DNA from 2 places in the Streptomyces spororaveus genome. Region 2 is predicted to be linked to the other one. Evidence: riboswitches for the same ligand, from Rfam matches in the RefSeq annotation. Region 2 holds a riboswitch; the other holds the start of a gene.
The links. Region 2 has a riboswitch for glycine ahead of gcvP (aminomethyl-transferring glycine dehydrogenase). Riboswitches for the same ligand answer to the same signal wherever they lie in the genome.
Positions count from the first base shown of each region.

Region 1: linked by a shared signal. The riboswitch ahead of gcvT (glycine cleavage system aminomethyltransferase GcvT) and the one ahead of gcvP (aminomethyl-transferring glycine dehydrogenase) in region 2 are both predicted to bind glycine.

Region 1 covers NZ_BNED01000005.1:2,909,059-2,924,422, reverse strand. The annotation lists gene Sspor_RS15230 (flavodoxin family protein) at 1-420, shown strand, start outside; gene Sspor_RS15225 (dihydrofolate reductase family protein) at 446-1,090, shown strand; gene Sspor_RS15220 (AMIN-like domain-containing (lipo)protein) at 1,151-1,657, opposite strand; gene Sspor_RS15215 (L-serine ammonia-lyase) at 1,820-3,202, opposite strand; gene glyA (serine hydroxymethyltransferase) at 3,602-4,858, opposite strand; gene gcvH (glycine cleavage system protein GcvH) at 4,874-5,254, opposite strand; gene gcvT (glycine cleavage system aminomethyltransferase GcvT) at 5,360-6,475, opposite strand; glycine riboswitch at 6,651-6,754, opposite strand; gene Sspor_RS15195 (AAA family ATPase) at 6,961-7,617, shown strand; gene Sspor_RS15190 (enhanced serine sensitivity protein SseB) at 7,707-8,444, shown strand; gene Sspor_RS15185 (enhanced serine sensitivity protein SseB C-terminal domain-containing protein) at 8,540-9,280, shown strand; gene Sspor_RS15180 (ABC transporter permease) at 9,729-10,730, shown strand; gene Sspor_RS15175 (ABC transporter substrate-binding protein) at 10,811-12,559, shown strand; gene Sspor_RS15170 (ABC transporter permease) at 12,712-13,719, shown strand; gene Sspor_RS15165 (ABC transporter ATP-binding protein) at 13,800-14,867, shown strand; gene Sspor_RS15160 (ABC transporter ATP-binding protein) at 14,882-15,364, shown strand, end outside.
Region 2 covers NZ_BNED01000005.1:6,964,260-6,979,623, reverse strand. The annotation lists gene Sspor_RS34105 (hypothetical protein) at 1-581, opposite strand, end outside; gene Sspor_RS34100 (CPBP family intramembrane glutamic endopeptidase) at 677-1,477, opposite strand; gene Sspor_RS34095 (glutamate-cysteine ligase family protein) at 1,604-3,136, opposite strand; gene Sspor_RS34090 (hypothetical protein) at 3,624-4,244, shown strand; gene Sspor_RS34085 (DUF5999 family protein) at 4,506-4,694, shown strand; gene gcvP (aminomethyl-transferring glycine dehydrogenase) at 4,818-7,703, opposite strand; glycine riboswitch at 7,899-7,997, opposite strand; gene Sspor_RS34075 (PRC-barrel domain-containing protein) at 8,111-8,476, shown strand; gene Sspor_RS34070 (DNA polymerase IV) at 8,635-10,086, opposite strand; gene Sspor_RS34065 (MerR family transcriptional regulator) at 10,130-10,768, opposite strand; gene Sspor_RS34060 (bifunctional nuclease family protein) at 10,949-11,422, opposite strand; gene ftsR (transcriptional regulator FtsR) at 11,474-12,238, opposite strand; gene Sspor_RS34050 (FHA domain-containing protein) at 12,258-13,205, opposite strand; gene Sspor_RS34045 (DUF881 domain-containing protein) at 13,291-14,199, opposite strand; gene Sspor_RS34040 (small basic family protein) at 14,205-14,537, opposite strand; gene Sspor_RS34035 (DUF881 domain-containing protein) at 14,534-15,364, opposite strand, start outside.

The DNA.
Region 1 (15,364 bases), 4.1 Mb from region 2:
AGCTCCGTGATGAAGCAGGTCATCGAGCGGCTCTACGCCTGCTCCTCGCTGCTGAACGAGCGGGGCCAGTACGCCTACTACGGGCGGGTCGGCGGCGCGCTGATCACCGGTAACGAGGACGGCGTCAAGCACTGCGCCATGAACGTCCTCTACAGCCTCCAGCACCTCGGCTACGCGATCCCGCCGCAGGCCGACGCGGGCTGGATCGGCGAGGCCGGGCCCGGACCCTCCTACCTGGACCCCGGATCGGGCGGCCCCGAGAACGACTTCACCAACCGCAACACCGCCTTCATGTCCTGGAACCTCATGCACCTGGCCGCCCTGCTCAAGCGCTCGGGCGGCATCCCGCCGCACGGCAACCAGCGCTCGCAGTGGGACGCGGGCTGCCGCTCCGACTTCCCCAACCCCGAGCACCGCTGAGCCGACGCCCGACCGGAGGAAGCCCGTGGAGCAGCTGCTGAGGGTCCAGAACTTCACCGTCTCGAGTGACGGGTTCGGCGCCGGTGAGCATCAGAGCCTGGAGCGGCCGTTCGGCGACGCCGATCCCGGCGAGCTGTTCGCCTGGGCCGGAGCCACCGCGAGCTGGCCCCACCGCACCGACCCCGGAGGGAGCCGGGGCCTCGACGACTACTTCACCCGGGACTTCCCGCACAACATCGGGGCCGAGATCATGGGCCGCAACAAGTTCGGGCCCCAGCGCGGGCCCTGGGCCGACCACGACTGGCGCGGCTGGTGGGGGGACGAGCCTCCCTTCCACACCCCCGTCTTCGTGATGACCCACCACACGCGTCCCTCGTTCACGCTGTCCGACACCACGTTCCACTTCGTCGACGCCGACGCGGCCACGGTGCTCGGCGCGGCGCGGGAGGCGGCCGGGGGCAAGGACGTCCGGCTCGGCGGCGGCGCCACCACCATCCGCGAGTTCCTCGACGCCGACCTCGTCGACACCCTCCACGTGGCCGTCTCGCCCGTGGAGTTCGGCTCCGGGGTGAGGCTCTGGGAATCCCCCGACGAGCTGCGCGACCGGTTCCACGTCGATGTCGTGCCCAGCGCGAGCGGGGTGACGCACCACCTGTTCTGGCGCAGGTGACAGCGGACCGACAACGGGCCCGGGGCGTGTGAGCCCCGGGCCCGTCCGTCCGGCACGGGTTCAGTGCGCGATGTCCACGACGAACCGTTCCGGAGAGTGCAGGGGGAACGCGCGGTAGTACGGCAGGGTGTCGAAGGCGGCGCCGAAGGTCACGTACCCCTCGTAGTCGCCGGTCAGGGCGATGCCCTTGAGCTTGCCGAGATCGGTCTTCTGCAGCTTGGGTCCCCGGTAGACGCTCCGGCCCGCGTCGTCGTGTGCGGCGGCGGGGTGGAGACGGATCTCCAGGAAGTGCTTCCCGGGCAGCGGTACGGGCTTTCCGGACCCGTCGTACACCAGCTGCGGGACCGGAGTGACGGTGACCGCGGGGGCGGAGCCCTGGAGGTCGATGACGATGCGGTCGTACGTGGGGTGCCCGGCCCAGCGGGCGTTGACGACGAGCGGGGTCTGGGCCTGGGTCCTGGTGGTGGTGAGGGTGGAGGCCGAGGCAGGTGCGGCGAAGGAGAGGCAGGCGGCGAGCAGGGCGCCGGTCGCCAGGGCCACGGACTGCCGGATACGGACGTGGATCATGACGTCCCCTCGTTTCTCGGGAGACGGGGACTGGTGGCACAGCGTAGGACGCCCCGGGGGATCGCACGGTTCCGGTTCCGCTCGGGTCCTCTTTCCGGTGTCCGTGGACACGAGAGGGGCCCGGCGCACGCGCCGGGCCCCTCTCGTGTCACGCGGTGCGCGTCAGCACTCGATGACGTTGACCGCGAGACCGCCGCGGGCGGTCTCCTTGTACTTGACCTTCATGTCGGCACCGGTCTCCTTCATGGTCTTGATGACCTTGTCGAGGGAGACCTTGTGGCTGCCGTCGCCGCGCATCGCCATCCGTGCCGCGGTGACGGCCTTGACCGCCGCCATGCCGTTGCGCTCGATGCAGGGGATCTGCACGAGGCCGCCGACCGGGTCGCAGGTCAGGCCGAGGTTGTGCTCCATGCCGATCTCGGCCGCGTTCTCGACCTGCTCCGGGGTGCCGCCGAGGACCTCGGCGAGGGCGCCGGCCGCCATCGAGCAGGCGGAGCCCACCTCGCCCTGGCAGCCGACCTCGGCGCCGGAGATCGAGGCGTTCTCCTTGAAGAGCATGCCGATCGCGCCCGCGGCGAGCAGGAAGCGGACCACGCCGTCCTCGTCCGCGCCCGGCACGAAGTTCATGTAGTAGTGGAGCACGGCGGGCAGGACGCCCGCGGCACCGTTCGTCGGCGCGGTCACCACGCGGCCGCCGGCCGCGTTCTCCTCGTTGACCGCCATCGCGTAGATCGTCGCCCACTCGCTGCGGTGCAGCATCGGGTCGCCCTCGGTGCGCAGCTGGCGCGCCGTGGAGGCGGCCCGGCGCTTGACCCGCAGGCCGCCGGGGAGGATGCCCTCGCGGGACATGCCGCGCGAGACGCAGGACTGCATGACACGCCAGATCTCCAGGAGGCCGTCGCGGATCTCCTCCTCCGTGCGCCAGGCCTTCTCGTTCTCCAGCATCAGGGAGGAGATCGACAGGCCGGTCTCGTTCGCGAGGCGCAGCATCTCGTCGCCGGAGCGGAAGGGGTACTTCAGCACCGTGTCGTCGAGCTTGATCCGGTCCTCGCCGACCGCGTCCTCGTCCACGACGAAACCGCCGCCGACCGAGTAGTAGGTCTTCTCCAGGAGCGGGGTGCCGGCACTGTCGTACGCGAAGAGCGTCATGCCGTTCGCGTGGTACGGCAGGGAGCGGCGGCGGTGCAGGATCAGCTGGTTCGGCTCGTCGAAGGCGATCTCGTGCACATCGCCTATCTCCGCGCCCAGCAGCCGCAGCCGGCCGCTCCTGCGGATCCGCTCGACCTCGTCGTCGGCGGTCTCGACGTTCACGGTGCGGGGGGAGTGGCCCTCCAGGCCGAGCAGCACCGCCTTGGGGGTGCCGTGCCCGTGGCCGGTCGCGCCGAGGGACCCGAAGAGCTCGGCCCGGACGGACGTGGTCTGGGCCAGCACGCCGTCCTTCTTCAGCCGCGTCACGAACATGCGCGCGGCCCGCATCGGACCGACCGTGTGGGAGGAGGAGGGACCGATACCGATGGAGAAGAGATCGAAGACGGAGATGGCCACGGTGGCGGACTCCCTTGTCTGCTCGTGGGGTGGGAGGGGGCAGGAGAGGAGAAGTGGATTATTCGGATTTTGTCCGGCAGACGAGCTTAACGCGGCGAGGTGAACGTTCCGGCAGCCGGACGAGGTGGGAAGGATGACGCGGACGGGTCGGCCGGGTGTCGGCCCATGGCCCCGGGCCCCGTGCTCAGGGGGCGGCGTGGCCGACCGGACGGTGCGGGGCGCGGCGTGCGGGCCGCGGGCGCCGGGAGGCGGCAGGAGGGCCGGGGCGGGGCGGGCGCCCACCGCGACCGGTACGGGTGGTACGGGCCGTGCGGATGGTGTCGGACCCCGGTCACGGGAAGGGCCCGGCCTGTGCGGTAACAAGGCCGGGCCCATCCGTGGCCGTGGGCCGGACGCCGGTTAGAGCGTCGGGTACAGCGGGAACTTCGCGGCGAGCGCGGAGACGCGAGCCTTGAGGGCCTCGCTGTTGTACGCGGGCTTCAGCGCCTGCGCGATGATCTCGGCGACCTCCGTGAAGGCCTCGGCGTCGAAACCGCGCGTGGCCAGGGCCGGCGTACCGATCCGCAGACCCGAGGTGACCATCGGCGGCCGCGGGTCGTTCGGGATGGCGTTGCGGTTGACCGTGATACCGACCTCGTGGAGGCGGTCCTCGGCCTGCTGGCCGTCCAGCTCGGAGTTGCGCAGGTCGACCAGGACCAGGTGCACGTCGGTGCCACCGGTGAGGACGTCCACGCCCACGGCCTTGACGTCGTCCTGGACCAGACGGGCGGCGAGGATCTTCGCGCCCTCCAGGGTGCGCTCCTGGCGCTCCTTGAACTCGGGCGAGGCCGCCACCTTGAAGGAGACCGCCTTGGCCGCGATCACGTGCTCCAGCGGGCCGCCCTGCTGACCCGGGAAGACCGCGGAGTTGATCTTCTTGGCCAGCTCCTGCGTCGACAGGATGACACCGCCGCGCGGACCGCCGAGGGTCTTGTGCGTGGTGGTGGTCACGACGTGGGCGTGCGGCACCGGGTTCGGGTGCAGACCCGCGGCGACCAGGCCGGCGAAGTGCGCCATGTCGACCATCAGGTACGCGCCGACCTCGTCCGCGATGCGGCGGAAGGCGGCGAAGTCCAGCTGGCGCGGGTAGGCGGACCAGCCGGCGACGATCAGCTGCGGCTTGGACTCCTTGGCGAGGCGCTCGACCTCGGCCATGTCCACCTCGCCGGTCTCGTCGACGTGGTACGGGACCACGTTGTAGAGCTTGCCGGAGAAGTTGATCTTCATGCCGTGGGTCAGGTGACCGCCGTGGGCCAGGTTCAGGCCCATGATCGTGTCGCCCGGCTTCAGCAGCGCGAACATCGCGGCGGCGTTGGCCTGCGCACCGGAGTGCGGCTGGACGTTCGCGGCCTCGGCGCCGAACAGCGCCTTGATGCGGTCGATCGCGATCTGCTCGACGACGTCGACGTGCTCGCAGCCACCGTAGTAACGGCGGCCCGGGTAGCCCTCGGCGTACTTGTTGGTGAGGACCGAGCCCTGGGCCTCCATGACGGCGACCGGAGCGAAGTTCTCCGACGCGATCATTTCCAGGGTGGACTGCTGGCGCAGGAGCTCGGCGTCGACGGCTGCGGCGACGTCGGGGTCGAGCTCGTGGAGAGGGGTGTTCAGTACGGACATCAGGATCCCCTGGGGTCAGTTACCGGCGGTGAGCTTGGTGTACTCCTCGGCGGAGAGCACGTCCTTGGGCTCCTCCGAGATGCGCACCTTGAACAGCCAGCCGCCCTCGAACGGGGCGGTGTTCACGAGCGCCGGGTCGTCCACGACGTCCTGGTTGGCCTCGACGATCTCGCCGGAGACCGGGGAGTAGAGGTCGGAGACCGACTTGGTCGACTCCAGCTCGCCACAGGTCTCGCCCTCGGTGACGGTGTCGCCGACCGCGGGGAGCTGGGCGTAGACGACGTCACCGAGCGCGTTGGCCGCGAACTCCGTGATGCCGACCGTCGCGACGCCGTCCACGACGTCGGACAGCCACTCGTGCTCCTTGGTGTAACGCAGATTCTCGGGGGTGCTCATGACCTGATTCTCCTGGATGCGGGGGAGTGGATACGAACTGCGGTCTTGGGTACTGAGACGGCGCGCCGCACCGGTACCGGGACGGCGGACGTCGTGCGCGGAGGGCTACTTCTGCCGCTTGTAGAACGGCAGCGCCACGACCTCGTACGGCTCATGCGTACCGCGAATGTCGACGCCGACGCCGGAGGCGCCGGGCGCGGCGTGCTCCGCGTCCACGTACGCCATCGCGATCGGCTTGCCCAGCGTCGGCGACGGGGCGCCCGAGGTGACCTCGCCGACGACCTCTCCGCCGAACGTGACGGGGAAGCCGGCGCGCGGGACGCGGCGGCCCTCGGCGATCAGGCCGACCAGCTTGCGCGGCGCCTTGGTCGCGGCCTTCTCGGCGGCGGCCTCCAGCGCGGCGCGGCCCACGAAGTCGCCCTCCTTCTCGAACTTCACGACCCGGCCCAGACCCGCGTCGAACGGGGTGAGGGCGGTGGTCAGCTCGTGCCCGTACAGCGGCATGCCCGCTTCCAGGCGCAGGGTGTCGCGGCAGGACAGGCCGGCCGGGACCAGGCCGACGCCCTCGCCCGCCTTGGTCAGCGCCTGCCACAGCGCCACGGCGTGCTCGGGGGCGACGAACAGCTCGAAGCCGTCCTCGCCCGTGTAGCCGGTGCGCGCGATGAGCGCGGGCACGCCCGCGACGGTGCCCGGCAGGCCGGCGTAGTACTTCAGGCCGTCCAGGTCGGCGTCGGTCAGGGACGCCAGGATGCCGGGGGACTCCGGGCCCTGCACCGCGAGCAGAGCGTACGCGTCGCGGTCGTCGCGGACCTCGGTGTCGAAGCCGGCGGCGCGCTCCGTCAGCGCGTCCAGCACGACCTGGGCGTTGGAGGCGTTGGCGACGACCATGTACTCGGTCTCGCCGAGGCGGTAGACGATCAGGTCGTCGACGATCCCGCCGTCCTCCTGGCAGATGTGCGTGTAGCGGGCGCGGCCGACACCGACGGTGGAGATGTTGCCGACCAGCGCGTAGTCCAGGGCCTTGACGGCCTCCGGGCCGGTCAGCGTGATCTCGCCCATGTGGGACAGGTCGAAGAGACCGGCCCTGGTGCGTACGGCGTTGTGCTCGTCGCGCTCACTGGCGTACCGCAGCGGCATGTCCCAGCCCGCGAAATCGGTCATGGTCGCACCGAGCGAGCGGTGCAGCGCATCGAGGGCGGTCAGGCGGGGGGCAGTGCTCATGGGTGTGGCTCCCGGGTCCCAGGGCATCGACATGACATGACGAGGACGTTCCTCCCCATCTGTCATCGGAACCTGAGAGGTTCGCCGAGAGTTCCGCCGATCCAGCGATCGCCGGGTCTTCTCATCGACTTGCACCTTGGGTGGAGCTGCGCAGCAGCTCGCTTTTCAGATCTGCCTCATCCACGCGGTACGGGGCCTGAGAGATTCAAGGGAGGTTCTTGCTCCTTCGGCGCCCGCGCACGGCCTTGCGGCGTGCCGGGACTCTCCCGCGCGGATTCAAGCGGCCGGTATGCAGTTGGTCCAGATGGCGCACATCATTGCACGCCATGCCCGAGATCGGGCGGCGGGGTCCGAAAGTTCGTACGGCTCTCCGAAGGGCCGGACCGGAACCGGGACCGCCGGATTACCGTCTCTTTACACTCAGTGGGCAAGGGTCCCGGTGACCCGATTCGGGGGAGGCGAACACTGTGCGGAGATTCGGAGTGGTGACGACGACGGGAACCGTGGAGGCGGTGCCGGCGCAGCGCGGCGCGCGCGGGCGCGGCAGGGCGGCCGACGCCGGCCTCGGCCTCGTACGTGACCTGCGCGGACCGGCCGTGCGCGCCCCGCACCGGCTCGGCTTCGCCGCCGGGGACATCGTCGTGGTGTCCGGTCTGCCCGGCGGTGGCAAGAGCACGCTGATCAAGCGGGCGGCCGCCGAGGCCGGGGCCGTCGACTCCCAGGACACCCGTGAGCGCTGGGAGCGCACCATGCCCGCGGCGCTGCCGTACGCGGTGTACCGGCCGCTGGTGCGCGCCGCGCACTACTGGGGGCTGTGGCGGATCCTGCGCTCCGGGGCCTCTGTGGTCGTCCACGACTGCGGTACGCAGTCCTGGGTACGCGGCCTGCTCGCCGCCGCCGCGCGCCGCCGGGGCCGGTCCCTGCACCTGCTCCTGCTGGACAGCAGCCCCGAGGAGGCCCTCTCCGGCCAGACGGCGCGCGGCCGCCGGGTCTCCGCCTACGCCTTCGCCCGCCACCGCGGCGCGGTGACCCGCCTGCTCCGCGAGGCCGAAGCGGGCCGGCCGCCCGCGGGCTGCGCCTCCGCGACCCTGCTCGACCGCCGCTCGGCCGCGGCCGTGACCAGGATCCACTTCCACGGCTGAGTCCCGGGGCGCAACCCCGGCAGCGGCGCCCGGCCGGGGGCGGATAGCCTCGGCACGACACACCGCGGAACCGACGGAGGCAAGGGCAGATGCAGGGCAGCGGCTGGCCGGGGAATGAGCTGGAGCAGGTGCTCGGGGCGGCGCTCGGGCAGCCGGACGCCGGGGGGCGGATCCTGGAGGTCCTCGGGCGCAGCCAGGTGTGGGTGCCGCTGCCGGGCGGGGCCGCACCGGCCACGACGGCCGGCCTCGACCTTCCCACCATGGACATCGGCGGGGCGGCGTACGTCCCCGTGTACAGCTCCGAGGCCCAGTTCCTCGCCTGCGTCGGCCCCGGCATGGACTTCACGGTGGCCCCCGCCGTCGAGTTCGCCCGCGGCCTGCCCCCGCAGCTCGGCATCGCCCTCAATCCCGAGGGCGCCGTCGGCGTACCGCTCCCGCCGCCCGCCGTCGCGGAGCTCTGCCGCAGCGGGCGGACCGCGCTCGACGGCCCGGCCACCGGCGGCCGGGTCCGGCTCTACGAGCCCGACTGGCAGGACGACCCGGTGGATTTCCTGGCGGCCGCCACCGAGGAGTTCCGGGCCACCGGGGTGGTCGCCGCCGCGCACCGCTGCCTCGCCAGCGTCGAGGGCGGGGCGCCCCAGCTGTTCGTCGGTGTCCGCCTGGTGGGATGGGAACCCGAGATGCAGAGCGCCCCGATGGAGGCCCTCGGACGGGCCCTGACGCGCGTCCCGCCGCCGTGGCCCGTGCAGTTGATCCTGCTCGACGCCGTCCAGGACCCGGTCACGGACTGGATTCGTGAGCGCGTACGCCCCTTCTACCTGTCGTAGGGCCGCTTAAGCTGGTGACATCTCCTGGCCCGCACGCGCGACTGCCGGTTCGGAGGACAGGCATGGAGCGACGGGCGGACGAAGAGGGGTTCCGGGTGAGTGCGTCAGGCACGGCCGCGGCCGGGCAGGTCGAGCACATGATGCGCCAGGTGACTCCCGGGCGCTACGAGAGTTACGAGTCACTCCTGCACGCCCTCGCCGAGGGCAGGCTGTGGATGCTGCTCTGGCAGGGGCAGCCGGGCTCCCCGGACGCCCAGTACGGCGGTATGGAGGTCGAGAGCCTCGGCTACGCGCCCTGCGTCACCTCCCCCCAGGAGCTGGCCGCCAGCGGCTGGAACCGGGGCTACGAGGTGGTCACCGGGCGCGACATCGCCCGCGCGCTGTACCCGGACCGCTGGGGCCTGTGGCTCAACCCGCACGCCCAGGGCGGCGGCCTCGGCGTGCCCTGGGCCGACCTGCGCCGGATCGCCACCGGCCTGGACCGGATGCCGGCCGGCCCGCTGCGCCTGTCCGAGCCCGCGATCGAGCTCCCGCAGTTCTACGGGCTGCTGACCCAGCACGCCCACCGCACACCGGCCGTGCGGTCGCTGCGCCGCGCGTGGGTGCAGCCCGCGCTCGGCTCCCCGTACCTCGCGGTCGGGCTCGACCTGTACGACGCCTCCGCGCCCGCTCTGGAATCCGTACGGGAGATGATGCGGCAGTCGGTCGGGGTGGTCCCCGAGGGCGTCCCGGTGTGCACGGTCGCACTCGGCGACGAGCACGACCCCGTCGCCATGTGGCTGCGCGCGCAGACCCGGCCCTTCTACGACCGCGAGGGCCAGGCGCCGGCGTACTGACGCGATATCCGGATACCGAGACATCCTTCTCGAAGGCCGCACCGATCCCATCGGTGCGGCCTTCGGCATATCCGGTGAATCCGCCCAGGATCCATGCCCGAATGGGCAGTTGGGCCGGATGTCCGTTCCGTGCAGAACGGGAGGTGTTTCACCGCTCAACAGATCCCGGGGTTCGGATAACGGAAGGTGTAGGCCTAGATCACGGTTGCGCATCACATCACCGGGGGGTCTGGCGGGCGCTCGAGAGGGCGTTGAAGACTCCACCCCACCGAAGGCCGGGCAACCGGGCCCACCGCAAGGAACAGCTCGTCAGGCTGACTTCGGACTCGCCGTACACCCAAGCCGACGCAGCCGCCGGCACCGCACCACCAGTGCCACCGATGTGAACCAAGCCGCTACGGCGGCGGCCAGGGCCGGCGACCGTCGGCCGAGAGGGGTCCCCACCACGATGACGGCTTCACCCACAGCGCCCAGTGAGCCGGTGCTCACGCAGCCCGACGGGACATCCGGCGGGGCGACGCAGAAGCGGATCGAGGGACGTTCGCTCGGCCGTATCGCGTGGATCAGACTCAAGCGCGACAAAGTGGCGATGGCCGGCGGCCTGGTCGTGCTGCTGCTGATCGTGCTGGCGATGCTCTCGCAGCCGATCCAGTGGATGTTCGGACTGGACCCGGACGCCCTGCACCAGGACCTCATCGACCCCTCCCTGGCCACCCCCGTCGGCTCCTTCGGCGGCATCAGCTGGGAGCATCCGCTGGGCGTGGAGCCGAAGTTCGGCCGCGACATCGCCACCCGCATCCTCGAAGGCTCCTGGGTCTCCCTGCTGGTCGCCTTCGGATCGACCGTGGTCTCGGTGTTCATCGGTTCCGTACTGGGCGTCATCGCCGGGTACTACGGGGGCTGGGCCGACACGGTGATCAGCCGCATGATGGACACCTTCCTCGCCTTCCCGCTGCTGCTCTTCGCGATCTCCATCTCGGCCGCCCTCCAGGGCGGGGCCTTCGGCCTCGAAGGACTTCCGCTGCACATCAGCGTCCTGATCTTCGTGATCGGCTTCTTCAGCTGGCCCTACATCGGACGCATCGTGCGCGGCCAGACCCTCTCGCTGCGCGAGCGGGAGTTCGTCGACGCCGCCCGCAGCCTGGGAGCCCGCGGCCCCTTCATCGTCTTCCGTGAGCTGCTGCCGAACCTGATGGCGCCGATCCTCGTCTACTCGACGCTGCTCATCCCCACCAACATCCTCTTCGAGGCCTCCCTGAGCTTCCTCGGCGTGGGCATCCAGCCGCCGCAGGCCTCATGGGGCGGGATGCTCAGCTCCGCCGTGGCCTACTACAAGGTCGACCCGATGTTCATGGTCGTCCCGGGCATGGCGATCTTCGTCACCGTGCTCGCCTTCAACCTCCTCGGCGACGGTCTGCGCGACGCCCTGGACCCCAAGAGCTCGCGCTGACCCACCCGTTCCTCGGGCACACCCGGCCGAGGCTCCGCCAGTACGCACCATCACTCCGAATCAGGGGGCATCACTCCGCCATGAGAAGCAGGTCGAGAACAGCCGCGGTGCTCGCCGCCGCCATCACCGTCGCCCTCACCGCCTCCGCCTGCAGCGGTGGTGACAAGACCGGCGGCGACGACAAGTCGGCAGGTGCCAACGCCGCCGTCAAGGCCGTGGTCAACGCCTCGGACAAGAAGGGCGGGACGCTCGTCTACGAGGCGTCCGACACCCCTGACTCCTTCGACCCCGGCAACACGTACTACGGCTTCGTCTTCAACTTCAGCCGCCTGTACGCCCGTCCGCTGACCACCTTCGCGCCCGCCCCGGGCGCCGAGGGCAACAAGGTGGTCCCGGACCTTGCCGAGTCCCTCGGTACGCCGAGCGACGGCGGTGCGACCTGGACGTACAAGCTGCGCAAGGGCGTGAAGTACAGCGACGGCTCGCTCGTCACCTCCAAGGACGTCAAGTACGCGGTCGAGCGCAGCAACTTCGCGCGTGACGTGAACTCCAACGGCCCGAACTACCTCGCGCAGTACCTCAAGAACAACGAGACCCCGTACGAGGGCCCGTACAAGGACAAGTCCGACACGGGACTGCAGTCCATCGAGACCCCCGACGACCAGACGATCGTCTTCAAGCTGAAGCAGCCCTTCGCCGAGTTCGACTACCTGCTGGCCAACCCGCAGTCGGCCCCCGTGCCGAAGGCCAAGGACAACGGCGCGGACTATGTGAAGAACATCGTCTCCTCGGGCTCGTACATGTTCGAGAGCTACGAGCACGACAAGCAGGCCGTCCTGGTCCGCAACCCCAACTGGGACGCCTCCACGGACCCGCTGCGCAAGCAGCTCCCCGAGAAGATCATCGTCAAGCTGAAGGTCAACCAGGAGACGATCGACTCCAACCTGAAGGCCGGCAACACCCACATCGACATCGTGGGCAACGGTGTGGCCCAGCAGACCCAGACCGAGCTGCTGACCTCGAAGGACCCCAACACTGACAACGCCGAGGGTGGTCGCCTGGTCTACATGGCGATGAACACCAAGGTGGCGCCCTTCGACAACGTGGAGTGCCGCAAGGCGGTCCAGTACGCGATCGACAAGGTGTCGGTGCAGACCGCCTTCGGCGGCCCCATCCGCGGCTCCATCGCCAGCACCGTCCTGCCGACCGACATCCCGGGTCACATCGACTTCAACACCTACAAGACCCCCGAGGACAAGGGTGACGAGGCGAAGGCCAAGGCCGCGCTGACCGCCTGCGGCCAGCCGAACGGCTTCGAGACCACCATCACCGCGCGCAACGACCGCGCCGGCGAGGTCGACATGGCCACGGCCATCCAGGCGTCCCTGAAGAAGATCGGGATCACGGTCAAGATCCAGCAGTTCCCGGCCGGCAAGTACTTCAGTGACTACGCGGGCGTCCCGCAGTTCACCGAGGACAACAAGATCGGCCTCATGATGATGCAGTGGGGCGCCGACTGGCCGAGCGGCTTCGGCTTCCTCCAGCAGGTCGTCCACGGTGACGCGATCAGCAAGACGGGCAACACCAACCTGTCGCAGCTGAACGACCCCGAGATCAACAAGATGCTGAACGAGAACATCGCCAACACCGACTCCGCCGCCCGCGAGAAGGTCTACGGCGAGATCGACAAGAAGGTCATGGACCAGGCGGTCATCGTGCCCCTGACCTACTTCAAGGTTCTGCACTACCGCTCGCCCAAGCTCACCAACGTGGTCTCCAACCCGGCGTGGAGCGGTCAGTACGACTACCTCAACATCGGCCTGAAGTAACCCCGGACGTCAAGTCCTCAGGCAGTTCGACCCTCTCAGCCAGATCTGCCAGAACCGTGGAAGGCAGGTGAAGGCAGCAGTGCGCGCGCCGGTCCGTCCCGCGCCCCCGACCGGGGTGCGGGGCGGACCGGCGGACGCCGAAGCCGACCCCCGTGTTTGTGTACATCGTCCGGCGGCTGTTCGCCGCGGTGTTCCTGCTGCTCGTTGTCAGCGCGATCACCTTCGCGATCTTCTTCCTGCTGCCCCGGCTGGCCGGCGGCACGGCCGACTCGCTGGCCACCCAGTACGTCGGCAAGAACCCCTCGCCCGAATCCATTGCCGCGGTCAAGAAGAACCTCGGTTTCGACCAGCCCCTGTACGCGCAGTACTGGGACTTCCTGCGGGGCATCTTCGCGGGCCGCGAGTTCAACTACGGCCCCGATCCCTCGCAGTGCAGCGCCCCCTGCCTCGGCTACTCCTTCAAGGACCACGTCGAGGTCTGGCCCGACATCGTCAACCGGCTGCCCATCACCGCCTCCCTCACCCTGGGAGCGGCCGTCATCTGGCTGATCACCGGTGTGACCACGGGCGTGGTCTCGGCCCTGCGCCCGGGCTCGCTCTTCGACCGGCTCGCGATGGGCGTGGCCCTCGCCGGCGTCTCGCTGCCGATGTTCTTCACCGGCACGCTCTCGCTGGCCGTCTTCGTCTTCAACTGGCCCGTGTTCACCAATGTGTACGTGGACTTCTCCGAGGATCCGGCCGCCTGGTTCCAGGGGCTGGTCCTGCCCTGGAGCACACTGGCCTTCCTCTACTCCGCGCTCTACGCCCGGCTCACCCGGGCCGGAATGCTGGAGACCATGAGTGAGGACTACATCCGCACCGCGCGCGCCAAGGGTCTGCGCGAACGGGTGGTCGTCACCCGCCACGGGCTGCGCTCCGCGCTGACCCCGATCGTGACCATCTTCGGCATGGACTTCGGGTTGCTCCTGGGCGGCGCCATCGTCACCGAGACGGTCTTCTCGTACCACGGCATCGGTGAGTACGCGTACCACGCCATCGCGGTGAACGACCTGCCGAAGATCCTCGGGGTGACCCTCTTCGCCGGAGCCTTCATCGTGCTGTGCAACCTGGTGGTCGACCTCGTGTACGCCATCATCGACCCGAGGGTGAGGCTGTCGTGACCGATCCGACTCCGAAGGGGAACGAGGCCGGCGAAGCCGCCGCCGCCGACCGTGCCGCGCACACCGCCACGGCCACGGCCCTGGTGGCGGGACCGGGCGAGGGCCCTCCCTCCCGGGCCTTCCTCGACGTACGCGACCTCAAGGTCCACTTCCCCACCGACGACGGCGTCGTCAAGTCCGTCGACGGGCTCTCCTTCCAGCTGGAGAAGGGCCAGACCCTCGGCATCGTGGGCGAGTCCGGCTCCGGCAAGTCGGTCACCTCGCTGGCCGTCATGGGCCTGCACCGGGTGGGCAACGCCAGCCGCTCCACCGTCGAGATGTCGGGCGAGATCTGGCTCGGCGGCAGGGAACTGCTGTCGGCCGACCCCGACGAGGTGCGCCGGCTCCGGGGCCGCGACATGGCGATGATCTTCCAGGACCCGCTGAGCGCGCTGCACCCGTACTACACGATCGGCTCGCAGATCGTGGAGGCGTACCGCGTCCACAACGACGTCGACAAGAAGACGGCGCGCAAGCGGGCCGTCGAGATGCTCGACCGGGTGGGCATCCCCGAGCCGGGCAAGCGCGTCGACGACTATCCGCACCAGTTCTCCGGCGGTATGCGCCAGCGCGCGATGATCGCGATGTCGCTGGTCAACAACCCGGACCTGCTGATCGCGGACGAGCCGACCACGGCCCTGGACGTCACCGTGCAGGCGCAGATCCTGGACCTGATCCGCGATCTGCAGAAGGAGTTCGGCTCCGCCGTCATCATGATCACGCACGACCTCGGCGTCGTCGCGGAGATGGCCGACGAGATCCTCGTGATGTACGGCGGCCGGTGCGTCGAGCGGGGCACCGCCGAGAAGGTCTTCTACGAGCCCCGCCACCCCTACACCTGGGGCCTGCTGGGCTCGATGCCGCGCATCGACCGGGAGCAGACCGAGCGCCTCATCCCGGTCAAGGGCTCCCCGCCCAGCCTCATCAACATCCCCGACGGCTGCGCCTTCAACCCGCGCTGCCCGTACGCCGACGTGCCCAAGGGCAATGTGACGCGGACGGTGCGGCCCGAGCTCACCCAGGACGACAGCCGCCACTGGTCCGCCTGCCACATGCCGCAGGAAGAGCGGACCCGGATCTGGACCGAAGAGATTGCGCCGAAGCTGTGACCGAGACGCCTGACATGAAGAAGCCGGAGACGGTGGTCATTCCCGCGCAGGCCACGGAGTCCCCCGAGGCCGAGGTCCTGCTCAAGGTCACCGGCCTGGAGAAGCACTTCCCGATCACCAAGGGGCTGATCCGGCGCCAGGTCGGCGCGGTCAAGGCCGTCGACGGCCTCGACTTCGACGTCCGGCGCGGGGAGACCCTCGGTATCGTCGGCGAGTCCGGCTGCGGCAAGTCGACCATGGGCCGGCTGATCACGCGGCTGCTGGAGCCGACCGGCGGGTCCATCGAGTTCGAGGGCAAGGACATCACGCACCTCGGGGTGTCGGGCATGCGCCCGCTGCGCCGCGACGTGCAGATGATCTTCCAGGACCCCTACGGCTCGCTGAACCCCCGCCACACGGTGGGCACCATCGTCAGCGCGCCGTTCAAGCTCCAGAAGGTCACCCCGGAGGGCGGGCTCAAGGCGGAGGTCCAGCGGCTGCTCTCGCTCGTGGGCCTC
Region 2 (15,364 bases):
GGCTCCGCCGCGCCCAGGTGCACCGTCCACCCCCACAGGACGGCCGACACGAGGAAGAAGACGCCCGCCACCCCCAGGTAGGCGCCGATCTCATCGGCCTCGGAGGCCCCTTCCTCGTGCATGAAACCGGGTACGCCGCGGATCAGCGCGTTGACCCACCAGGCGAGAGCCACGTTGAACAGGACGAGGGAGACCCAGTAGGCGACCCTCATGCTCTTCGCGGCGCCGCTCGCGTCCCCCAGCAGCAGAAGGCGCCGCAGCGAGACCGGCCCCGTCCGGTGGCGGCCGCCCGTGTCCGCCTTGGCGCGGCGCACCGAGGCGTAGCACTCGTCCAGCCAGCGCCCAGGCTCCGGCTCCTGGGCCGGGGCCGGGGCGTCGGTCGGTGCGAGCTCCTTGGCCTGGAGCCAGGCGATGAGGAACTGGACCTCCAGCTGGGCCTTCTCCAGCCGCCGGCGGTAGTGGTGGTCGGAGCTGCGGGCCTCGCGGCGGTCCCGGATGAGCAGGCTGATGCCGCCCACCAGGCCCGTGACCACGGGCACGAAGAAGGGCGCGAACGGTACCAGGGTGTCCGTAAGAGCCACCGGGCGCGCCTCCTCACTCGCTCCCAGCCTCGCACCGCACCGACGTCCGCCACCGCCCGGAAGGGCCGATCGGGTGGGCCGGAGCCGGCCCCGGGTCACGGTGTCGGCAGCCAGCCCACCTTGCCCGCGAGCAGGGCGTACCCGCCGAAGGCCACGATGTCGAGGAGCGCGTGTGCGGCGACGAGCGGTCCCACCCGGCCCCAGCGCCGGTAGGCGAGGACGAAGACGACGCCCATCACCATGTTGCCGATGAAGCCGCCGATGCCCTGGTAGAGGTGGTACGAGCCGCGCAGCACCGAGCTGGCCAGCAGCGCGGCCATCGGCGACCAGCCCAGCTGGCCGAGCCGGCGCAGCAGGTAGGCGAGCACGATGACCTCCTCCACCACGGCGTTCTGCAGCGCGGAGAGGATCAGTACGGGGAACTTCCACCACACGTCGGGCAGCGCCTCCGGCACCACCGTGAGGTTGAATCCGCCGGCCCGGGCGCCCAGGTAGAAGGCCAGGCCGGCGCTGCCGATCCCGGCCGCGACGAGAGCGCCCCGGCCCAGGTCCCACCAGGGCCGGGTGCGGTCGAAGCCGATCACCCGCAGCCCGGGGGCGCCCTCGCGGGTCAGCAGGTGCGCCACCAGCAGTACGGGCACCAGGGCGCTCGCGATGCCGAACAGCTGCCAGGCGAGGTCCAGCCAGGGCCGACCGGGGGCGTAGGAGCCGTTGAGCGTGGCCGCCTGGTCCTTGAGACCGCCGGGCTTGGTGAGCGAACCGATGAAGCTGATCAGCGCCGAGACCCCGCTCGCGCCCAGCGACAGCGCGAGGACGAGCAGCGTCTCGGTACGCAGCAGGCTCCGCCGCCCGTCCTCGTCCAGTCCCACGAACACCGGTTCCGGCTCCGTCCGCACGCCCGACTCCGTCCTGCCATCCCGTTTGCGACCACCCCATACTGCCCCCTCGGCGGACCGCGAGGATCACCGAGGGGCTTGTACGGGGAGCGCCGGACGACAGACGGAGGCCCGCGCCGCGGCCGGTCAGCGCACGACGGGCACCGAGGCGCTCACCTCCTCCGTCAGCCCGACCGGCCAGGTGTGCACCGGGTCGCCCTTGTGCATGAGCTCGCTGTAGCGCCGGGTCGTCGCGGCCAGCGCCTCGTCGCGCTCCAGTCCGGCGGCGAGCGCCCGGTGGTAGGTGTCCACCTGCCAGGTCGCCCCGTTCACCCGGCGCCGGCAGCGCTCCTCGATGATGCCGAGGTAGTGGTCCCGGTCCGCGGGCTCGATGCCCCAGGCGTCCAGCCCCGCCGCCGCCATCGGCAGCAGCTCGTCCAGGACCAGCCGTACGGCGGGCACGCTCGCCAGCCCCCCGGCCCGGCCGCGGCGCGGCCACCGCAGCCGCGCGTCGATCCCGTACCGGCAGGCCGCGTCGAAGTTCGCCTCCGCCTCGGCGAAGGGCAGCCGGGTCCACACCGGGCGCGGTTCGTCCGCGAGGGTGCGTACGAGTCCGTAGTAGAAGGCGGCGTTGGCGACGACGTCGGCGACCGTCGGCCCGGCCGGCAGCACCCGGTTCTCCACCCGCAGGTGCGGCACCCCGTCGGCGACGCCGTACACGGGGCGGTTCCACCGGTAGACGGTGCCGTTGTGCAGGACCAGCTCCTGCAGTCCAGGTACCCCGCCCTCCGCGAGCACCCGCAGCGGTTCCTCCTCGTCGCATATGGGCAACAGGGCGGGGAAGTAGCGGACGTTCTCGGCGAAGAGCTCGTACGCCGAGTCCACCCAGCGCTCCCCGAACCAGGTGCGCGGCCGCACGCCCTGGGCCTGCAGCTCGGGCGGCCGGGTGTCGGTGGCCTGCGTGAACAGCGGAGGCCGCGACTCCCGCCACAGCTCACGCCCGAACAGGAAGGGCGAGTTGGCGCCGACGGCTATCTGCACCGCGGCCACCGCCTGCGCCGCGTTCCACACCGCCGAGAAGCGGGCCGGCGTCACCTGCAGATGCAGTTGTACGGAGGTGCAGGCGGCCTCAGGCACGATCGACCCGGAGGTCCAGATCAGCCGTTCGACGCCGTCGATGTCGAGCGTGAAGTCCTCCCCGCGCATCATCAGGATCTGTTCGTTGAGCAGCGAGTACCGGTCCACCGCCGAGAGGTTCGCGGTGACCAGGTCCGCGCGGGAGATCGTCGGCAGAATACCGATCATCACCACCCCGGCGTCGATCTCCGCGGCCTGCCTGTGGGCATAGCCGAGGCCGGCACTGAGTTCCTCGGCGAGCTGGTCGAATACCCGGCCTCCGAGCCGGTGCGGAAGGACGTTCACCTCCAGGTTGAACATTCCCAGTTCGGTCTGGAAATCGGGACTCGCAATCCGCTCCAGCACCTGTGCATTCACCATTCTCGGCAACCCGTCGGCACCCGCGAGATTCAGCTCGATCTCCAGTCCCATCATGTTCTTCGGACGATCGAACCTCTTCTCCGCCAGGAGCCGCTCCAGTCCCTCCAGACACTCGTGAAGCTTCCTTCGATACCGCTGCCGATCGGACAGGTCGAATCCGCCTGCCACGACCTTCTCCCCCATCGAAGCGTCCCTCCTCGAGTGGGCCTGGCCCGTGACACCCAGGCGCGCGTTACGGTCGATGATGCCCCGGCAGCGTGATCCATAACGCGCTGGGGGCGTGCGTGGCGAGGAGCGCGCGCCGGTTTGGCCGAAGGGCGCTTCGGCACATTCACCTGGCAAGTCGTCGTCTGCAAATTCCGCTTCGACTTTGCCTTGTTCGGATAACCGACGCTTTCCAGCCGAGCCCCCGTCCGGTAACCTCCGAGGTCAGCGCGACATGTTCGCGTGCATCCGGCATGAAAGCCATGTCAGCGGGTCCGGTAAGCGCCTTGTCGGCGATAGGCGGGACAGCTAGCCGAAACACTGCGTGAACACATGTCGTATAAACTCCGCAAACGAGGCAGAGAGTTGGCGCGCGGCCATTGCCCCTCGGCCCCCCTCTGGCCCCAGAATGCGAGTCCGCACCTGCCCCCTTTCCACCGGTCTCCCAAGTGAGAGGCGACCCACCATGCCGCTGCATGTCCCTCCGGCTCCCGCGCCCGCCCTGCGCAGCGTCCTCGCGGCACTCGGTTCCCCCACCGCCGTCCATGAGGCACACACCCCGGCCCTGCGCGCGAACCAGGGGCCGCTGACCGCCGAACTCCCCCTTCCGGTCCACGTCCTCGACCGGCTGGGCATGTCCAACCTCGCGGCCGGCGGCAGGCCGCCGCGTACCCGGCTCACGGGCTGGCGGTTCCTGATCCGCAGCGGTGACCGGTACATCGCGGCGGCCGACACCCGGCTGACTCCCGACGGCTGGGTCTTCTCCCACTTCTTCGAGGGCCCCTATGTCGCGGCCACCGAACGCGCCCTGCGCCAGGCGGAGTCCCTCACCACCGGCTACCAGCCGCGGCTGCTGTCCGTACCGGAGCTCTACATGCTGACCCTGTGGCTGCACGGCGCGGTGGGCGCCGACGCCGACGCCGGGCTGCCGGCCGGCGAGGACCTGCTGGTGCCCCTCGCCCCGGCCCCGCCCGGTATCGCCGCGTACCGGCCGCATCCCGTCTCCGAGCTGCTGCCCGTACTGACCCGCCGGCTGACCCCGGCAACGGCGGCGGCCCCTCCCACGCTGGCCGCGCCCGCCGCCTGACCCGAATCACCCATTCGGCCTAGTCCGCCCGGGCCACTTGCTAACCATCCGAAATGACAGGGGAGTTGGCCTGAACCGCCCGCACGAGTGATGCGTCATCAATCTGTGAGGACGGCTGCCGGGAAATACCTGCGAAGCGGCTGTCATGGAGGAAGACTGATGACACGCTCCCCGCGGGTGCGGGGATGACCCAGGGGGACGGCCATGAATCACGCATCGAGCCGTAGCACACAGACCACACCGCAGCGAAAGAACGCATCCATGTGCCAGCACCAGCCTGCCTGCCCGTCAGCCGAATCCGCCGACCGGGAGGCCGCTCGCCCGGTGGCCAACCACCCGGAGCAGGGCTGGAGCCTGCTGTGCAATGGCGTCCTGCTCTTCGAGGACACCGGTGAACTGCTGCCGGACGGCCAGATCATCGCCCCGCACCGCCCGCTCGCGGCGGCCTGAGCAACCGAGACGTCCGGCCGACCGTAGCAAAAGACGAAGGGGCCGGTCCGGGAGACTCTCCCGGACCGGCCCCTTGTTCACGTCGTACGACCGTCATACGTGAGTCGTACGACGGCGTTCACCTCAGGCGTCGTACTCGTCCAGCGGCGGGCAGGAGCACACCAGGTTCCGGTCGCCGAACGCACCGTCGATGCGGCGCACCGGCGGCCAGTACTTCTCGGCGGCCGTGACGCCGGCCGGGAAGACGGCCTCGTCCCGGGAGTACGGGTGGTTCCACTCGCCGCCCAGCGCCGCCGCGGTGTGCGGGGCGTTGGCCAGCGGGTTGTCATCCAGCGGCCACTCGCCACCCGCGACCCGCTCGATCTCGCCGCGGATGGCGATCATCGCGTCGCAGAAGCGGTCGATCTCGGCGAGGTCCTCGGACTCCGTCGGCTCGATCATCAGCGTGCCGGCGACCGGGAAGGACATGGTCGGCGCGTGGAAGCCGTAGTCGATCAGTCGCTTGGCGATGTCGTCCACGCTCACGCCCGTGGCCTTCGACAGCGGGCGCAGGTCGATGATGCACTCGTGCGCGACCAGGTTGCCCGGGCCGGTGTAGAGCACCGGGTAGTGCGGCTCCAGGCGCTTGGCGATGTAGTTGGCGCCGAGCACGGCCACCTGGGTGGCGCGCTTGAGGCCCTCGCCGCCCATCAGGCGCACGTACGACCACGAGATCGGCAGGATGCCCGCCGAGCCCCACGGGGCGGCCGAGATCGGGCCGACGCCCGTCTCCGGGCCCGCGGTGGGCTGGAGCGGGTGGTTGGGCAGGTACGGGGCCAGGTGGGCCCGGACACCGACCGGGCCGACGCCCGGGCCGCCGCCGCCGTGCGGGATGCAGAAGGTCTTGTGCAGGTTCAGGTGCGAGACGTCGCCGCCGAAGTGACCCGGCTTGGCCAGGCCCACCAGGGCGTTCAGGTTGGCACCGTCGACGTAGACCTGGCCGCCCGCCTCGTGCACCTGGGCGCAGATGTCGGCGACGTGCTCCTCGAACACACCGTGCGTCGAGGGGTACGTGATCATCAGCACGGCGAGCTCGTCGCGGTGCTGCTCGATCTTGGCGCGCAGGTCGGCCGCGTCCACCTCGCCGTCGTCGGCGGTCTTGACGACGACGACCTTCATCCCGGCCATCACGGCGCTGGCGGCGTTGGTGCCGTGCGCCGAGGACGGGATCAGGCAGATGGTGCGCTGCTCGTCGCCGTTCGCGCGGTGGTAGGCACGGACGGCCAGCAGGCCCGCGAGCTCACCCTGGGAGCCGGCGTTCGGCTGGATGGAGACCTTGTCGTAGCCGGTCACCTCGCAGAGACGTTCCTCCAGCTCGGTGATGAGCGTGAGGTAGCCCTCGGCCTGCTCCACCGGCGCGAAGGGGTGCAGCTGACCGAACTCGGGCCAGGTCACCGGCTCCATCTCGGTGGTCGCGTTGAGCTTCATGGTGCAGGAGCCCAGCGGGATCATGCCGCGGTCCAGCGCGTAGTCCTTGTCCGAGAGCTTGCGCAGGTAGCGCAGCATCGCGGTCTCGGAGCGGTGCTGGTGGAAGACCGGGTGCGTCAGGTACGCGTCCGAGCGCAGCAGGCCCTCGGGCAGGGTGTCGGCCGTGTCCGCGTCCAGCGCCTCGATGTCCGCGGTGACGCCGAAGGCGGCCCAGACGGCCTCGATGTCGGCGCGCAGGGTGGTCTCGTCGCAGGCGACGGAGACCAGGTCGGCGTCGGCCTGGAACAGGTTGACGCCGCCCTCGCGGGCTGCGGCGACGACCTCGGCCGCACGGCCCGGGACGCGGGCGGTGATGGTGTCGAAGTACGAGCCGTGCACGATCTCGACCCCGCCGGCCTTCAGACCCGCGGCGAGCAGGGTGGCGTAGCGGTGGGTGCGGCTCGCGATCGTCCGCAGGCCGTCCGGGCCGTGGTAGACGGCGTACATGCCGGCCATGACGGCGAGCAGCACCTGCGCGGTACAGATGTTGCTGGTGGCCTTCTCACGGCGGATGTGCTGCTCACGGGTCTGCAGCGCCAGGCGGTACGCCTTGTTGCCGTCCGCGTCCACGGAGACGCCGACGAGGCGGCCGGGCAGCGAGCGGGCGTGCTTGTCCTGGACGGCCATGTAGCCGGCGTGCGGTCCGCCGAAGCCCATCGGGACACCGAAGCGCTGGGTGGTGCCGACGGCGATGTCCGCGCCGAGCGCGCCCGGGGAGGTCAGCAGGGTCAGCGCGAGCAGGTCGGCGGAGACGGCGACGATGGCGCCGAGCTCGTGCGCCTGGTCGATGACCGGCTTGATGTCCCGGACGGCACCGGAGGCACCCGGGTACTGGACCAGGACGCCGTAGATGCCGCGCTCGGCGACCTCGGCCGGGATACCGGCGGACAGGTCCGCGACGACGACCTCGATGCCGATCGGCTCGGCGCGGGTCTCGATGACGGCGATGGTCTGCGGCAGCGCGTCGGCGTCCACCAGGAAGATGTTGCCCTTGGCCCTGCCCACGCGGCGGGCCAGGGTCATGGCCTCGGCGGCCGCGGTGCCCTCGTCGAGCAGCGAGGCGCCCGAGGTCGGCAGGCCGGTCAGCTCGGCGACGACGGTCTGGAAGTTCAGGAGCGCTTCGAGGCGGCCCTGGGAGATCTCCGGCTGGTAGGGCGTGTACGCCGTGTACCAGGCCGGGTTCTCCATGACGTTGCGGAGGATCACCGGCGGCGTGAAGGTCCCGTAGTAGCCGAGACCGATCATCGGCGAGAGGACCTGGTTGCGGTCGGCGAGCGAGCGCAGCTCGGCCAGCACCTCGGCCTCGGTGCGCGCCTCGGGCAGGTCGAGCGCCTCGGCGGTCTTGATCACATCCGGTACCGCGGCAGCGGTCAGTTCGTCCAGGGAGCCGTAGCCCACCTGGGCGAGCATCTTCGCCTGCGCCTCGGCATCCGGGCCGATGTGGCGCTGTTCGAAGGGGATGCCTCGCTCCAGCTGGGAGAGCGGAATGCGGTTGGCGGTCATGTACGGAGGCCTCCTGGTCGTATGACCTGCGAGGGGCACCACGGCGCTGGCACCCGGACGGCCTCCCCCTCTGTCATCTGCACCTGAGAGTTTCACCGGAGTCACGGGGGTCGCCCGAGAGGTCCGGCTTTCACCGTCGGTGAGGAGGGGGACCGGCACTGCGCGCCCGGTACCCGCCCTGCTTTCCAGAGTGGCCTCGTCCGTGCGGTACGTATGCCTGAGAGATTCCGGGGAGGATTTGCTCCTTCGGCGCCTCCGTCTCGTTCACTCGGAGGACTCTCCCGCACAGGGTCGACAGCCGTTCACCAGCGTACCAGCGAGGATCTGGACCCTCCCCCGAGTGGCCTCCGCTGCGGATATGCACTTCTGTAGTCATTACGGAGCAGTTGCGACCTTTTGGAGGGACCGTGCAGACCGACATCGATCCGCGCAGCCTGATCGGCCGCAAGGCGTTCGACCGCAATGGCACCAAGATCGGCACGATCGACGAGGTCTACCTCGACGATGCCACGGGCGTGCCGGAGTGGGCCGCGGTCCGGACGGGGCTCTTCAGCCGGGACGCCTTCGTCCCGCTGGAGCCGAGCGAGCTGGTGGGCGACACCCTCCGGGTGCCCTTCGAACGCGCGCTGATCAGGGACGCCCCGGACTTCGGCGTCGGGCGCCACCTCTCCCCCGAGCAGGAGCTGCAGCTCTACCACCACTACGGGCTGGACACGACCCTCCCCGCGGACTTCAACCGCGATTTCGGCCGCCTGGCGGGTGACGAGAGCTAGGGGGTGTCTTGTCGATCAGGGTGGATCAGGGAGCGGTGGCCGGTGCCGTGCATGGCAAGGCGGACGAGGGAGGCGACGCGGAGCGTCGCCGACCGAGGACAACGCGGCGAGGCGCGGCACCGGCCACCGCGAGCCCGCCCTGATCGGCAAGACACCCGCTAGGGGGTGTCCCCCACCAGTGGGAGCGGATCGGACGGCTCCAGCTCGGGGTCGTCCACCCGGAAGGTCCGCACCCGGCCGGGCTCCGATCCGGGCTGCTCGAACCGCACGGTCACCCGCCCGACGCCACTGCCCTGCACCCATCCGGGCCCGTACACGGAATGCCGCACGTCGCTCCCGGCCGTCCAGCGGCGTTCAGGGGCCGGTTCGGGCGCCCCTGGCGGCCCGGCCGCCTCCTGGGCCCCCTCGGTCTCCGCCGGGGCGGCAACGGCCGCCGCCTGCCCTCCGACCCCGCCCGCTCCGTCAGCCCCGCCCGCTCCTTCCGCTCCGTCCGATCCTTCCGCTCCGTCCGATCCTTCCGCCACGTCCGGCTCAGCGGCGAGCGACTGTGCGAACAGGTCCTCCTGCGTGTAGTCCGCCAGGCCGCTCACCCCCACGCCCAGCAGCCGCACCCCACCCGTGGTGTCCACGCCCTCCAGCAGCCGTGCCGCCGCCTCCCGCACGACCGCCGGGTCGTCCGTGGGCCCGCGCAGGGTCTCGGACCGGGTCAGCGTGGAGAAGTCGTACCGCCGCACCTTGAGCACGATCGTGCGCCCCGAGTGCCCCGAGCCCCGCAGCCGCTGCACACACCGGTCGGCGAGCCGCTGCACCTCCCCGCGGATCCGTACCCGGTCGTGCAGGTCCACGTCGAAGGTGTCCTCGACCGACACCGACTTGGCGTCGCGCTCCGCGACCACCGGCCGGTCGTCCAGCCCGAGCGCCATCCGGTACAGCCCGGCACCGGCCGAGCGGCCGACCATCCGGACCAGCTCGTCCTCCCCGGCCTCCGCCAGCTCCCCCACCGTGGTGATCCCGGCCCGGCGCAAGTGCTCGCCCGTGGCCGGCCCCACCCCGGGCAGGGTCCGCACCGACATCGGCGCGAGCAGCTCGCGCTCCGTCCCCGGCTCGATCAGCAGCAGCCCGGCGGGCTTGGCCTCCTCCGACGCCACTTTGGCCAGCATCTTCGACCCGGCCAGCCCCACCGACCCGCTGAGCCCCGTCACGGCCCTGATGTCGGCCCGCAGCCGCTCCCCCGTCTCCCGCGCGCTGCGCGAGTCGAAGGCCACCCCGCCCGCCTCCAGGTCCACGAAGGCCTCGTCCAGGCTCAGGGGCTCCACCAGGGGCGACAGTTCCCGCAGCATGGCCATCACCACGTCGCTGACCTGCCGGTAGAGGCTGAAGCGGGGAATCAGGTACGCGCCGTTCGGGCAGAGCCGCCGTGCCTGCCCCATCGGCATCGCGGAATGCACGCCGAACCGCCTGGCCTCGTACGAGGCGGTGGCGACGACCCCACGGGGCCCGAGGCCGCCGACGATGACGGCCTTGCCCCGCAGGCTCGGCTTCGACGCCTGCTCCACGGAGGCGTAGAAGGCGTCCATGTCCAGGTGCAGGATGGTCGGCGCGGCTCTCACAGCCCGATGCTGCCCTACGCCACTGACAACGCCGGGGCTCGGGTCAGACGGCCCGGTTGCGGCGGGCGGCGAGCTCGTCGGTCGGGTTGTGCCGGACGAGGGTCTCGCCGGTGTCCACGCGCTCCCCGTGCAGCTGCGACAGCGCGCTCTCCACGTCGCGCCACACCACGCCCACGGCGATGCCGAAAACGCCCTGACCGCCCTGGAGCAGGCTCACGACCTGGTCCGGCGAGGTGCACTCGTACACGGTGGCGCCGTCGCTCATCAGCGTCATCCGTTCGAGGTCCGCGAGGTCCCGGTCGTGCAGGTGCTGCACCGCCGTGCGGATGTTCTGCAGCGCCACCCCGGTGTCCAGGAAGCGCTTGACGATCTTGAGGACCATGACGTCGCGGAAGCTGTACAGCCGCTGCGTCCCCGCCGCGTGGGCGGCCCGCACGCTGGGCTCCACCAGCCCGGTCCGGGCCCAGTAGTCGAGCTGCCGGTAGGTGATGCCGGCCGCGGCGCACGCGGTAGGCCCGCGGTAGCCGATCTGCTCGGGCTCCGGGTCACCGCTCACCGGTCCGACGTGCGTCGACTCCGGCTGACGGCGCGCGGCACCGACCGCCCCGCCGTGCAACGGGTACGGCCCAGCCTCACTCCGTGCGGGGGTGCCCCCGGTCGTACCGTCGCCCGTGATCCTCACGCCGACCCTCCGTCCTTGACCTGCCCACCTCGAAGGTAGGCAGTCACCAGGGGTGCGTCAACGATCGCCACACTCGGCACGCCGAGTGATAATCACCCTGAGAGTGGTTTCCCGTATCCCTTTGCGGGGAAAGGCTAATCGAATGGGCGGAGGATCCCCGAGGACGACGCGGCCGACACCTCACTGCGGGCCGGTACCGAAGTCCTCCGGCGAGATCTGGTCGAGGAACTCGCGGAACTTCTCCACCTCGTCCTCCTGCTCGTCCGGAATGGCGATTCCGGCGTCGTCCAGCACGCCGTCACTGCCGTAGATCGGCGTCCCCGTCCGCAGGGCGAGAGCTATGGCGTCCGAAGGCCGCGCACTCACCTCGACCCCGCTGGCGAAGACGAGCTCCGCGTAGAAGACACCCTCCCGCAGATCCGTGATGCGGACCTCGGTGAGCTCCTCGCCGACCGCCTCCAGCACGTCCTTGAACAGGTCGTGCGTCAGCGGTCGGGCAGGGGCCATCCCCTGCTGCGCGAAGGCAATGGCGGTCGCCTCCCCTGGACCGATCCAGATGGGGAGGTACCGGTCGCCTCCCACTTCACGCAGGAGCACGATCGGTTGGTTGGAGGGCATTTCCACCCGGACACCCACAACGTCGAGCTCGTTCACACAGCAACCCTAGGACCTGCTCGGCAGGTTTGGGTAGTCGGGCCCCTCACCTCAGGGCAGCCGAACCCCGAGAGCGGTCTGTACGAGCGCCTCGTGGAGCCGTACGGAAAGCCCCGCGAGCTCCTTCAGGGTGGCCTCCGCATGAGCCCGGGTCTGCGGGTTGCGATGCCGGCGCAGCGGTGCCACGACCTGCTCCACCAGCCCCGCCTCGCGGTCCGCGGCGGCCTTCATGGCACGCAGGTGCCGCGGCTCCAGCCCGAAGCGGCCCAGATCGGCCACCAGGCGGGCGACCGTGACCGCCTCGGCGTCGAACCCGCCGTCCGGGCCCTCGGCGAGCAGCCCGTACGACTCCCACTCGACCAGCTGCACCTCGTCCACCCCGGCGGCAGCGAGCAGCTCCGCCCGGCCGACCCGGGCCGCGGTGGCCCGTTCCCGCCCGACTTCGCCGTAGACGGCCGCCGGTCCGGCGGGATCGGTGGAGTCCCCGTGCGCGGTGGGCGCCGGGATGCGGATCTGCTCCCCGCGTGCGAGCGCGTCGAGCTGCTCTCGGATGACCTTCAGCGGCAGGTAGTGGTCGCGCTGAAGACGCAGGATGCGAGCGAGCCGTTCCACGTCCTCGGTGCTGAACTTGCGGTATCCCGAAGGCGTGCGCCGGGGCTCGACGAGCCCTTCCGCCTCCAGGAAGCGGATCTTCGAGATGGTGACGTCGGGGAACTCGTCACGCAGCGTGGTGAGCACCGTGCCGATGCTCACCAGCCGCCCGGCCGGGCCGGCGGTGCCGCTTCGCGGGGCACCGCCGGTCGGGGTACGCAGCATGGAACCTTCCCTAAAAGGGTCAGATGCCCCGCAGGCTCGCGTAGAAGACCAGCCGGTACTTGCCGATCTGCACCTCGTCGCCGTTCTGCAGGGCGACGGAGTCGATCGGCTCACGGTTCACGTACGTGCCGTTGAGGCTGCCGACATCGCCGACGGTGAAGCCGCCGTCCTGGCTCCTGCGGAACTCGACATGGCGCCGGGAGACGGTGACGTCGTCCAGGAAGATGTCGCTCTGCGGGTGGCGGCCGGCCGTGGTCAGCTCACCGTCCAGCAGGAAACGGCTCCCGGAGTTGGGGCCTCGTCGCACGATGAGCAGAGCGGAACCGGGGGGCAGCGCTTCCACCGCGGCCTGGGCCTCGGGGGACAGCGAGGAGGACGACACGTGCGGCTGTCCCGACACCTCGGCCTCGTAGGCCTCAAGGCCCGAGATCGAGATCGTGGACGTGGTCTCCGAGGCACGCTCCGGCGTCAGACCCGCCCGCAGCGGCGCGCCGCAGTTCGAGCAGAACCGACTGGCCGCATCGCTGCGGTGTCCGCACCTGCTGCAAATCTGCTCGGCCGACATGGACGGCTCCTCGCGCCGCGGCTGCCCCGCGGATGCATTGGTGGCATACGGGTCGGGGGCAAACCCTCCACCCGCACTTGAGGTTGATGGTTCACCGAAACCTATGCGGCCGGTACCAGCAGGGTCAACAGCCGACGCGCCGGTCCCACCCGGAACATCGCCCGCGCCGGCGACCTCGTCGCGGAAGAGCGGCCGGTCGCCCTGCCCTTCCACGTCCCCGTGCCCGGCGCGGTGCCGTGCCGCGCCGCCTTCCTCGCGGTTCTTCTTGCCGAACAACTTCTCAAACAACTTCACGGGCGATTCCCCTTGACCGAAATAGACCCGCCCGTGGGGCAGGACGAACTCCGAATGCAGACACCTGCCGACCCGGACATTCTCACAACGTCCGTAACCACCAGACAGTTTCCACCACGCACCGCGACTTCGGTGCGCCGACCCCCCGCAGGCATCCGCCCGCGTGGACCGCACCACTCTTCACTCCGATTCATCACGATGACGACCGAGCGTAGTCAGGCTGCTTCGCTGCCCGCAAGGCATCCACAACGATCTTCGCCGACCGTGTGACGGCGACGGTGGCCTGCTCCTTCTCCAGCGTCTGGACGACACCGCCGGGGATGTTCAGCGCGGGCTCCAGATCCTGTGGCTTGCCGATCACCCTGAACTCATAGGGTTGTGTGATCTTCTTACCGTCGATGGCGACCCCGCCGTCCTCGTCCGAGAAGTACGAGCCCGCCACGATGCGCACCCCGTTGATCTGGATCGCCTCGGCCCCGGCCGCCCGCAACTCCTGAAGGGTGTCCAGCAGCTGGTCGGACTGCACCTGACCCGTGGGATCCGTGATCCTCAGTGTGATGCCCGGCCCCTGGGCTGCCACCGTACCGGCCAGGATGCCCAGTTGGCGTTCCTTCTCGACGGTCTGCTTGCGGGCCTCCTCGGCCTGGTTGGAGCTGTTCTCCAACTCCTTGCGCTGGTCCTCCAGGCGCTGCTTCTCGTCCTCCAGGCGCTTGGTCCGCCCGTCGAGCTCGTCGAGGATCCGTACGAGGTCCTCCTGGCGGGCCCCGCGCAGCGCGCTGGAGTCGCTGTTGGACCGCACCTGGATCGCCAGACCCAGCCCCAGAACGAACAGCAGCAGCGCCACGATCAGTTGGGCCCGGCTCACCCGCGGGGGCCACAGCCCGGCCGCGAGCCGCTGCCGACCGGTCTCCTCGGGCTGCCCCGGCACCTCCTCGGACGGCTCCGCGGGCTCCGGCGCCGGCGGCCGCTGCGCGGGCTCGGCCGGCGGTACGGGCTCGGCGGACCGCGGGGGCTGCGCGGGCTCCGGGGAGCGCGGCGCCTCCGGGGGCTCCGGCGGCCGTGCCGCGCCCTCCGGCTCCTCGGGGCTGTCGTTCGCACTCATCGGCCTCACGCCCGGAACACGTGCCGGCGGATGGCCGCGGCGTTGGAGAAGATGCGGATGCCGAGGACCACGACCACACCCGTGGACAGCTGCGAGCCGACCCCGAGCTTGTCACCGAGGAAGACGATCAGCGCGGCCACGACCACGTTCGACAGGAACGACACCACGAAGACCTTGTCCACGAAGATGCCGTCCAGCATCGCGCGGAGGCCGCCGAAGACCGCGTCCAGCGCCGCCACCACGGCGATCGGCAGATATGGCTCCACCACGGCCGGCACTTCGGGCCGGACCAGAAGTCCGGCCACCACTCCGGCCAAGAGGCCCAGTACCGCGATCACGATGCACCCTTCTGCTGCTCTGCCGGTGTAGCTGTACGTACGGTCAGGCTCGACGCGGCCGGCAACCGCAGGTCGTCCGCCGGGGACAGGCCGTAACGGATCCCGTAGCTCTCCTGCAGCACGTGCAGGTACTGTCCGTCGGCCGAGTCCTGGAAGGCCGTGCCGAGCCGCTTCTTGTCCCCCACCGCCAGCACTTCGTACGGCGGCACCAGCGGCCTGTTGTCGACCAGTATCGCGTCACCCGCGGCTCTGATCGCCGACAGTTCGGTCAGCCGCTGCCCGTTGATGGAGATGGCCTCCGCACCCGACTGCCAGAGCCCGTTGACGATCTTCTGCATGTCACGGTCGCGGAGCCGGCCGGTGTCCGAGAAGCCCGAGCTCTCGCGCGGTTTGCCACCGCCGCCCGTCGAACTGCCCTTCGCGTCGTCCACCGTCAGCTTGATCCCCGGCCCCCGGACCTCCGTGGCACCCGCCAGGAGGGCCACGAGCTCGCCCTGACCCCCGCCGGGCTGCTTCAGCGCCGCACGCTGGCGGGCCGCGACATCGGTCCTGAGGCGGTCGATGTCACGCTCCAGGCCGTGCGCGCGGTCGTCCGCCCGCTCCACCCGGTCGATCAGTTCCTGACGCTCCTTGGCCAGCACCGGCGCGGCCACCCGCGCCTCGGCCGCACCGAGCGTGACGACCATGGCGGTGACGACGAGGCCGGCGGCGAGCCCCAGCTTGGCCTTGAGGGTGCGCGGCAGGCCCGCCGTGCCCTCCGCCTCGCGCCGGGCAGCGGCCTCCGCGTAGCCCTCGTCGAGACTGTGGTCCATCACGTGCGTCAGCAG